DNA from 3 places in the Streptomyces sp. NPDC050856 genome. Region 2 is predicted to be linked to each of the others. Evidence: riboswitches for the same ligand, from Rfam matches in the RefSeq annotation. Region 2 holds a riboswitch; each other region holds the start of a gene.

Region 1 (3,264 bases), on a different contig from region 2:
CTCCTGACCCAGCCTGACCAGGCCGCGCAGCACCTTGAGGTGTGCCTCGGTACGGCGCCGGGCCGCCCGGGCTGCGCCGAGCGGTTCCAGCAGCGTACGGATCTCCAGCAGGTCGGCGGCCTCCTGCTCGGTGGGCTCGGCGACGCAGGCCCCGATGTGCCGGCGGCTGACCACGAACCCCTCGGACTCCAGGGTCCGCAGCGCTTCGCGGACCGGGACCCGGGAAACGCCGTAGCGGCGCGCCAGCTGCTCCTCGGTGAGCCGGCCGCCCCGCTCCAGGACACCGGAGACGATGTCGTCGCGGATCGCCGTGCACACCGAGTGCGCAGGAACGCGCATACCGAACCTCCGACTTGATCCGTGTGGCACCAGTTGTTCGACGTCTGTTCGGCAACTCTATTGCAGCGGGCCGGAATTTCCGATCCCGGAATGTTGGATTCGGGGAAATCTCCCGGCCGGAAGGCGGCTGTTCCCGGCTGCGGCGCGGGGGCCCGGTCCGGCGCGAGCCCGGCGGTTCCGGATGCGGGGCTTTGGCTGCGGGTGCGGGTGCGGGTGCGGGGCTTTGGCTGCGGGTGCGGGGCCGCGGCGAGCGGCGGGGCACGGGAGCGGGTACGGCGAAGGCCCCGGCCACCAGGACGGTTCCTGGCGGGCCGGGGCCTTCGCGAAGCGGTGTGCGCGGGGTCAGACGTTGACGCCGTGCGAGCGCAGGTACGCCACGGGGTCCATGTCGGAACCGTACTCGGCGCTGGTGCGGGCCTCGAAGTGCAGGTGCGGGCCGGTGGAGTTGCCGGTCGAGCCGGACAGGCCGATCTGCTGGCCCGGGGTCACCGTCTGGCCGGCCGAGACCTGGACGGCGGACAGGTGGCCGTACTGGGTGTAGGTGCCGTCCTGCATCCGGATCACGACGTTGTTGCCGTACGCGCCGCCCCAGCCGGCCTCGACGACGGTGCCGGAGCCCACGGAGACGACCGGGGTGCCCGAGGCGGCCCGGAAGTCGACGCCGGAGTGGCTGCCGGAGGACCACAGCGAGCCGCCGGACCGGTAGCCGGTGGTGACGTACGAGCCGCTGATCGGGGACTGGAAGGAGTTGAGCCGCTTGCGCTCGGCGTCCCGGGCGGCGCGCTCCCGGGCCTCGCGGGCAGCCTCGGCGCGGGCCTCGGCCATGCGCTTGGCCTCCGCCTCGGCCCTCGCCTTCGCCTCGGCCTCCTCGGCCTCGCGCTGCTGGGCCTCGGCCTGCTCGTCGACCTGGTCGGCCAGCGTGTCGGTGATGACGGCCTGGTTGAGGCCGGTGTCCTCGAGGGAGCGGACGTCCGCGTCGGCGGCGAGCGCCGGGGAAGCGAGGGTGGTGATGACCCCGGTGGTGGCCAGTGCCGCGACACCGGCGGCGCCGGCGCGCGTACGGGTCATGCGGCTGGGGGCACGGTGCTTCCCGGTGGCACGGGTGAACGCCATGAAGGGGCTGGTCCTTTCCTTCCTTCTCGCCTACCGGGTTAGCTGACGGGTTCGGAGCAGGAAGGTCTCCTACGGGCCCCTCCGCACGGGTGCGAAGGCGTCCGATTCACCCCAGGGACTGAGTGGGTCCCCGGCTCCCCAGGCTCGCGCCTCGGGGACTCGGCGATGGCTGCCCGGTGCCGCGGGTGCGGCGGGTACCGTTCGGACAGCGCATCAGACGCTAAGCGTCCGATCTTTCAATCGCCAAACAAACGCGTGTTTTTGTAGCGCACGCCACACGGCAGACCCCGAACCTCCGTATGAAAACGGACATACCGCAGAACCCCGGCGTCCAAGTGGACGCCGGGGTTCCGTGAGCGGCACTCAATCAGCCGGTGACCACCGTGACTTCGCCGATGCCGAGGGCCTCGACCGGCTCCTTGATCTGGGCGGCGTCGCCCACCAGCACGGTGACGAGCCGGTCCACCGGGAAGGCGTTCACCACCGCGGCGGTCGCCTCCACGGTCCCCGTCTCGGCCAGGCGCGCGTACAACCGCGACTGGAAGTCGTCCGGGAGGTGCTGCTCCACCTGGTCGGCGAGGGTCGCCGCGACGGAAGCCGCCGTCTCGTACTTGAGCGGGGCGACGCCCACCAGGTTCTGGACGGCCGTCTCGCGCTCCGCGTCGGTCAGGCCGTCGGCCGCCAGGGTGCGCAGCACCTGCCAGAGGTCCGCCAGCGCCGGGGCGGTGTTGGGGGTGTCCACCGAGCCGCTGATGGCGAGCATCGCGGCGCCGTTGCCCTCGGGTCCTGACCGCAGCACCTGGCCGAAGGCCCGGACGCCGTAGGTGTAGCCCTTCTCCTCGCGCAGCACCTTGTCCAGCCGGGAGGTGAGCGTGCCGCCCAGGCAGTACGTGCCGAGGACCTGGGCCGGCCAGACCCGGTCGTGCCGGTCGGCGCCGATACGGCCGATGAGCAGCTGTGTCTGCACGGCGCCCGGGCGGTCCACGATGACGATCCGGCCGGTGTCGTCGGCGGTGATCGCCGGTACCGGGCGGGGCTGTGCGGTGTCGCCGGTCCAGGCTCCCAGGGTGTCGGCCAGCACCGCGTCCAGGTCGATGCCGGTCAGGTCGCCCACGACCACGGCGGTGGCGGTGGCCGGCCGGACGTGCGCGTCGTAGAAGGCGCGTACGGCCGCGGCGTCGATCCGGGCGACGGTCTCCTCGGTGCCCTGGCGGGGACGCGACATGCGCGCGGTGGCCGGGAACAGCTCCTTGGAGAGCTGCATGGCGGCGCGCCGGGACGGATTGGCCGTCTCGTGCGGGATCTCGTCCAGCCGGTTGTGCACCAGGCGCTCCACCTCGCTGTCGGCGAAGGCCGGCGCGCGCAGGGCCTCGGCGAGCAGGCCGAGGGCCTTCGCCAGCCGGGAGGCCGGCACCTCCAGCGAGACCCGGACACCGGGGTGGTCGGCGTGCGCGTCGAGCGTGGCCCCGCAGCGCTCCAGCTCGGCGGCGAAGTCCTCCGCCGAGCGCTTGTCGGTGCCCTCGAACAGCGCGCGCGCCATGATCGTGGCGATGCCGTCGAGGCCCTCGGGCTCGGCGTCCAGCGGGGCGGCGAGGAAGAGCTCGACGGCCACCACCTGCTGGCCGGGGCGGTGGCAGCGCAGCACCGTCAGGCCGTTGTCCAGGGTGCCGCGGTCGGGCGCGGGGAACGCCCACGGCGTGGCGGTGCCGGGCCGGGGCTGCGGGTGGAATTCCATGCTCGTCAGGGACACAGCGGCGTCGGTCACTGGTCCGCCCCCTCTTCCTGCTCGTTCCGGTCGGCGTTGACGGGTTC
Region 2 (3,264 bases):
TGATGAAGTCGCGGTACGGGGGCGACAGCACCCCGCGGTACGCGTGCCACCAGCCCGGCCCCCCGCCGTCCGCCGCGCCGGCCAGCGCCTCCAGCAGCGCCCGCAGCCGTGGCTCGCGCACCCCGTACACATCGAGCAGCCGGGTCACGTCGGCGCCGCTCACCCCGCTCGTACCGGTCTCGATCCGGCTCACCTTCGACTGGTGCCAGCCGACCAGCCGGGCGGCTTCCCGGCTGGTCAGGCCCGCACCCAGGCGCAGTCCGCGCAACTCCTCACCCAGCTTGCGCCGGCGCACCGCCGGTCCGTGCCGCGTGCTGCGCACGACCGCCTCCTCCCGCTCCCCGCGCCCGACCGGTCAGCCGGTCAACCCCTCAGTCTGCCGCCCCAATCCGTTCTCGCGTAGCAGGGTTCACCGCTTCGAGCGACAGATATATGCAGCTCTTGCCGGATCGGCCCCACGGGCGGCGACATAAGTGGCACTCTGGCGCGAAGCGCAATCCGAGGCCGGCCGCGAAAGACATCCGCTCCGTGTCGGAAACCGGCCCCGGTGGGAAAGGGACAGCGTCGCCATGGCAGACCACCAGGAAGCCTCCGTCACTCTGCCGAGCGATCCCGCCTCGGTATCCGCCGCCCGGAGGTACGTGGCGGACGTCCTGGCCGAGTGGGGCCTGCCGGGTGAGGCCGAGACGGCCGACACGGTCCGGCTGATCGTCTCCGAGCTCGCCACCAACGCCGTCCAGCACACCTTCGGCCAGTCGCCCACCTTCACGGTGGACGTACGCCTGGAGCGGGACGAGCAACTGCGCATCGGTGTCACCGACAGTCACCCGCGCTGGCCCCGACGGCTGCCGGCCGCCGTCCAGCAGGACAACGGCAGGGGGATGGTCATCATCCGCTGGCTCGCCGCCGAATGCGGGGGCCGGCTCTCGGTCACCCCGACGGCGGAGGGCGGGAAGACCGTGTGGATCGCCCTGCCCTGGACGGCGCCCGTCCAGAGCTGAGCCGCACCCGGCGGGGTGCCACCCGCGAGGCCCTGGTCCCCGCCCGGCCGGAGATCCGGCCACCGTCCCCCTGGCGCCGGGGGCCGTTCGAGGGCCGTCCCGCGGCGGGCTCGCCGCACCGGGAGGGCGCCGGCCGCCGCTCCGGCGCCGGGGACGCCCCGGGTCGTGCCGCGCCGCCGGGGGCTGCGCGTCCCCGGCGCGCTCCAGCGGCGCGCCGGGGACGCGGCACAGGGGCTCTCACCGGCCTCGCGGGACGCGCGTCCCCTGTACCGCGGCGCTTCGGTCGCGTCAGCGGGCGATCAGCGCACGCGTCCGTACCAGACCGACTTCGACCAGATCTTGTCGAGCTTCACCACCGAGCCCGACTTCGGCGAGTGCCAGATCTTGTTGCTACCGGCGTAGATGCCCACGTGGTACACGTTGCGGCCGGAGTGGAAGAAGACGAGATCACCCTTCTGGCGGCTGGACGCCGAGATGTGACGGGTCTTGTTGTACTGCTGCTGCGCCGTGCGCGGCAGGCTCTTGCCGGCCTTCTTGTACGAGTAGAGAGTCAGGCCGGAGCAGTCGAACCGGGACGGACCCGCCGCTCCGTACTTGTACGGCGCGCCCTTCTTGGACGCGGCGACGTTCAGCGCCTTGCTCGCGTGCGCCGGTGCCGCCTGGGCCTCCGACGTGGCGCCGGGCGCCAGCATCGTGCCGCCGACGGCGGCGAGGGTGAGTGCCGAGACGGCACCGGCCCGGGACAGCAGGGACGGGACATGAATCTGCGCAGTCATCGCGCAACCCTTCGTCAGCCGCCTGTGAAGGATGACCTGTCGGGTTCGGGCAGAACGAAGATGCCCGGCCGCTCACGCGGCTTCACCCCAAGGGACGACCGAACCGGAACGGTTCCGGTCACCCCGAACTGCTTGGGTCCTCCACTCCTGCCGATGCACTTCCATCGACCAGTCATCCGGACGGCGGCAGGACTCGGCGTCCGCCCGGACCGCCCCGCCGCGGTGGCGGGGGCTTGTCGTCGTCACGGATCTTGACCCATCAACGAGCGAAATGCCGAGCCGAAACGGCGTTTTGTGAGGCTCCTCACGACTGATCCGTTCGGGTGGACAGAGGGCTTTTGGCGCCACGCGCAGGCCGGGTGGCGATCCCCGTACCAGCACTGGAACGTGATATTCCGCCAGGTGTGTACACGCGGTGCGCAACTCGTGCGGCACGGAATTCCCTCTTCTGCCTACGCCGAACGTGGCCGGTGGTTCCGCCGTCGGTGCGTCCGGTCGCGCCGGCCGACATCCGTCAGACGACGGGGTCCTGAGGCACCGTCACCCGTTCGGCGCGCCGTTCGCCGTCCAGCATCCGCAGGGCGCGTGTCAGCGTTCCCGAGTGCACCTCGCTCTCACCGCGTTGGTGCATCAGCGCCAGTGCGTCGCGCAGCGCCGTCGCGCGCCCGACCAGGGCCTGCGCGGCGCGCAGGGCGCCATAGGTGTGGGTGGCGCGCGCCGGGTTGGCCCGGCCCAGCAGGTCGACCATGCCGAGGTACGCGTCGATGAACTCGTCCTCGGCCCGGGTCAGCGCGGGCAGCGGCGGCGGCTCGGGGGGGGAGCACCGGGTCACCCCCTGCGGCTGGAGACCACTTGGTCCACCAGCCCGTACGCCAGGGCGCCGGCGGCGTCCAGGACCGTGTCGCGCTCGATGTCGGCCTCGATCCGCTCCGGGGCGTGGCCGGTGTGCTCCGCGAGCAGCCCGGCGAGCCGGCCGCGCAGTCGCAGCAGTTCCGCGGCCCGGAGCGCGAGATCCGACGGCTGCCCGCGCAGCGGCTCCTCGACGGCCGGCTGCCGGACGACCACCCGCGCGCCGGGCAGGGCCAGGCGCTTGCCGGGCGCTCCGGCGGCCAGCAGGACGGCGGCGGTGCCGGCCGCCTGGCCCAGACAGGTCGTCGCGACGTCGCAGGTGATGATCCGCATCGTGTCGTGGATCGCGACCATGGCGTCGACCGGACCGCCCGGGGAGTTGACGCAGAGCGAGATGTCCCGGTCGGGCGCGGCGTGTTCCAGGTGCAGCAGCTGGGCGACGACATCGCCGGCGGCGGCGTCGTCGACGGGGGTGCCGAGGAGGATGATCCGCTCCTCGAACAGCTTTCCGTACGGATCGAGAGTGCGGATCCCCGAGCCGGTGCGCTCGGTGAACTCGGGCAGGACGTGACGGGAGGCGGGGCGGGTCATGGCTGTCTCTCTCTGTAGAAAATGTACAGGATGTACAGGCCGTTATG
Region 3 (3,264 bases), on a different contig from region 2:
GCGGTTCTGGTCACCGTCGCGGAGCTCGAGGGCCTCGAACGCACCGGTGGACGCACCGGACGGGACGGCAGCACGGCCGGTGCTGCCGTCGTCGAGGCCGACCTCGACCTCGACCGTGGGATTGCCTCGGGAGTCCAGGATTTCCCGGGCTACGACGACGTCGATGGACGGCACGAGCATCTCCTTCTGGGATGTGACGCTGGGAGTGCAGGTCTCTTTGGCCTTGCGGCAAGAGCCTAACCGGCGCGGGGAGCGTGACCAGCCGACGCCCGCCCCCTGGGACGAAAAAGGACCCAGGAGCGAGCGATACGGGGCAAACAGCCGCAATGCCTGGCGGTAACCGTCGGGCCCGACAGCGGCGGCCCGGTGCGCTCCCGGGAGGCGGCCGCGGTGAGCGGGCGAGCCACAAGGCGGGCCGTGGGGCGGGCCACGGGCGGCCACGGGCAGGTCCCGGGTGCCGGCCGGCAGGCGCGCGGAGCGGGCCCGGCACGGGAAGGCCCCGGCCCGGCGCGTACGGGGGAAGAGCGCGCCGGGCCGGGGCCGGCCTGGTACCGGCGGGTCAGCTCAGGTGGAGCTGCTGGCCGGGGAAGATCAGGTCGGCGTTGTCGACGATGTCCTTGTTCAGCTCGAAGAGCTTCTTCCAGCCGCCCTCGACGTTCTTCGCCGTGGCGATCGTGCTGAGGGTGTCGCCGGCCTTGACCTTGTACTCGCCGTCGCCCTTCTTGACCGTCTGACCGGTCGGGGTGGTGACGGTCTGCTTCGACGCGGCCTTCGGCGCCTCGGTCTTCGGCGCCGTGCGCTGCTCGCTGCGCGTGGTGGGCTGCTCGGCCTTGCGCTCCTGCTGCGGGGCGCTCTGCTCCGCCGGGGCGCTCTGCTGGGTGGTGCCGGAGTCGGCGCTGCCGGAGTCGTACGAGGCGCCGGACAGGTTCACGCCGCAGTGCGGCCAGGCGCCCTTGCCCTGGCTCGCCAGGACCTTCTCGGCGACCTGGATCTGCTGCGACTTGGAGGCCTGGTCGGCGGTGGAGGCGTACGCGCTGCCGCCGTACGCGGCCCAGGTGGAGGCCGAGAACTGCAGACCGCCGTAGTAGCCGTTGCCGGTGTTGATGGACCAGTTGCCACCGGACTCGCACTGGGCGACCTGGTCCCACTCGGCGGCGGTCGCGGCCGAGGCGGACGTGGCGCCCATCAGCGGGGCGGCGACGGCGGCACCGGTGATACCGGCGAACGCGGCGAATCGGACAGCCTTGGACGGGCGACGGTGCTTGCCCTTGCTGGAAAGCAGCATGGAACTTCTCCTCACCGACGCCTACGAGGTGAGCTGTCGGGTTCGGGCGAGTGAGTTGGCCCGGCCGCGCGACTGGCGCGCGGCTTCACCCCAAGCCGGCTGACCATCTCTCAATGGCCGGACCGGCGCTTACCTTGGGTCCCCCGCTCCTGCCTACGGCGCATGACGCGACGACTGTTCCCGTCGACCGGCGGCAGGATTCGGCGTTCCGGTCGAGGGTGCCCGCGGTGGCGAGCGGTTACGACCGTAAACACAGACCTTGCCGAAGTTCAAAGAAGGACATCGGGGTCAATTCACCCGGACGCGCCCCCCACTGACGCACATTTGCGCAGGTGAGGGGCGGGCCGGTGCGAGCAGATGGCCGCACAGGATCAGTTGGGGCAAAGAGACTCATGTCTCACTTACATAGAAGCGGACATACACCTTCGAACTACCCCTGCTCGCCATCCAGATCGAGACTCTGGCCGGGCAGGATGAGGTCCGGATCGGCACCCAGGGCCTCGCGGTTGGCGTCGTAGAGCGCCGCCCAGCCACCCTCCAGCTGATGCGCGTGAGCGATGGCCCAGAGGGTGTCGCCGGCGCGCACGGTGTACTCGCCGGACGGGACGCCCTCGAGGTCACGTGCCGTTCCGTCACCTCGCGAGGCATGAGCCCCAGTTTCGCGCTCGGTGACCGAATTGCCGGTATCGCCCCCTATGGTGACCTCCCCGGCCGGGCCGGTGGCCCCGGTCTCGTCCTTGGCGGGCTCACCCCGGTGCTTGCCGCCGCCGGCACCGGACTCGCTGCCCGTGCCGCTGCCGGCGCCGGGCTGGGGGCCGGCTTCCGCGCCGGCCCCGGGAGCGGCCTCCCTGCCGGGCTCCGGCTGCCTGACCGGGTCGGTCGTCCCGGCGGGCGCCGAGGGGGCCGTCGTGTCGGACGGCGCGGAGGGCGAGGCCGGGGCGGTGGGCGCGGTCGTGCCGCTGGGCGACGCGGGCGCGGTGGGCGTCGCCGAACCGAGGGGGTCGGCGGGCGCCGCGGTGCCGGACGGGTCGGCGGAGGGGGTCCCGGACGGCTCGGCCTTCCCGGGGGCCGCCGGCTTGCCGGCGGACGCGCCGCCGGCCAGGCCCGCGATGGGGGCGCACGTCTCCCACGCCGATGAGCCCTTGGCGGCGTAGACCTTCTCGGCCACGGCTATCTGCTGCGCCCGGCTGGCGAGGTCGGCCCGCGGCGCGTACGCCGTGCCTCCGTACGCCTCCCAGGTCTCCTGCGAGAACTGCAGCCCGCCGTAGAAACCGTTGCCGAGGTCCGCGCTCCACATGCCGCCGGACTCGCACTCGGCCACCCGGTCCCACGTGGCGGAGTCGGCGGCGGACGCCGATCCCGCGCCGAGCAGCGGCAGGGCGATGGCGGAACCGGTCACCCCGGCCGCGACAACGATCGCGGGTGCTTGACGAGGTCGCCGGTGTCGGCCGTTTCCGGAACGCATGCGGTTGCCTTTCGCGTGACTGCTGAGACGACGGTGAACGTAGCGGCATTCGAACGCCAGTCACAAGTCGATGCAGAGCAGATTACGCGAACATCACAGAATTGACGGTCCGTCATTTTTTGACGGGTGTGAACTCCACCGGAAGCGTGCGCAATCCGCGCATGATGAGCCCGCCGCGCCACCGCAAATCGGCTGGATCGACCGCGAGCCGCAGGTCGGGCAACCGGGTCAGCAATGTCGCGAGCGCGGTCTGCCCCTCCAGCCGGGCGAGCGGCGCGCCCAGGCAGTAGTGGATGCCGTGCCCGTACCCCAGGTGCTGGTTGTCGCGCCGCGCCAGGTCCAGCGTGTCCGGGTCGGGGAACCGCTCCGGGTCGCGGTCCGCCGCCGCCAGGACGACCAGGACCGGGTCGCCGGCCGCGACGCGCTCGCCGCCGATGGTGAGCGGTTCGGTGGCGAACCGCCAGGTCGCGAGCTCGACCGGCCCGTCGTGGCGCAGCAGTTCCTCCACCCCGCT

What was found. Region 2 has a riboswitch for cyclic di-AMP ahead of AB0H53_RS05800 (C40 family peptidase). Riboswitches for the same ligand answer to the same signal wherever they lie in the genome.
Region 1: another riboswitch for cyclic di-AMP. It lies ahead of AB0H53_RS20060 (M23 family metallopeptidase); the one in region 2 lies ahead of AB0H53_RS05800 (C40 family peptidase).
Region 3: another riboswitch for cyclic di-AMP. It lies ahead of AB0H53_RS12235 (transglycosylase family protein); the one in region 2 lies ahead of AB0H53_RS05800 (C40 family peptidase).

The regions. Positions count from the first base shown of each region.
Region 1 covers NZ_JBFAGV010000022.1:54,798-58,061, reverse strand. Annotated here, with positions in the region: gene AB0H53_RS20065 (GntR family transcriptional regulator) at 1-339, opposite strand, end outside; gene AB0H53_RS20060 (M23 family metallopeptidase) at 682-1,452, opposite strand; cyclic di-AMP (ydaO/yuaA leader) riboswitch at 1,466-1,627, opposite strand; gene AB0H53_RS20055 (pitrilysin family protein) at 1,820-3,187, opposite strand; gene AB0H53_RS20050 (pitrilysin family protein) at 3,214-3,264, opposite strand, start outside.
Region 2 covers NZ_JBFAGV010000004.1:221,623-224,886, reverse strand. Annotated here, with positions in the region: gene AB0H53_RS05810 (helix-turn-helix transcriptional regulator) at 1-322, opposite strand, end outside; gene AB0H53_RS05805 (ATP-binding protein) at 570-1,001, shown strand; gene AB0H53_RS05800 (C40 family peptidase) at 1,301-1,777, opposite strand; cyclic di-AMP (ydaO/yuaA leader) riboswitch at 1,781-1,973, opposite strand; gene AB0H53_RS05795 (hypothetical protein) at 2,292-2,609, opposite strand; gene AB0H53_RS05790 (ATP-dependent Clp protease proteolytic subunit) at 2,606-3,217, opposite strand.
Region 3 covers NZ_JBFAGV010000010.1:89,411-92,674, forward strand. Annotated here, with positions in the region: gene eno (phosphopyruvate hydratase) at 1-180, opposite strand, end outside; gene AB0H53_RS12235 (transglycosylase family protein) at 560-1,285, opposite strand; cyclic di-AMP (ydaO/yuaA leader) riboswitch at 1,289-1,456, opposite strand; gene AB0H53_RS12240 (transglycosylase family protein) at 1,716-2,684, opposite strand; gene AB0H53_RS12245 (cytochrome P450) at 2,863-3,264, opposite strand, start outside.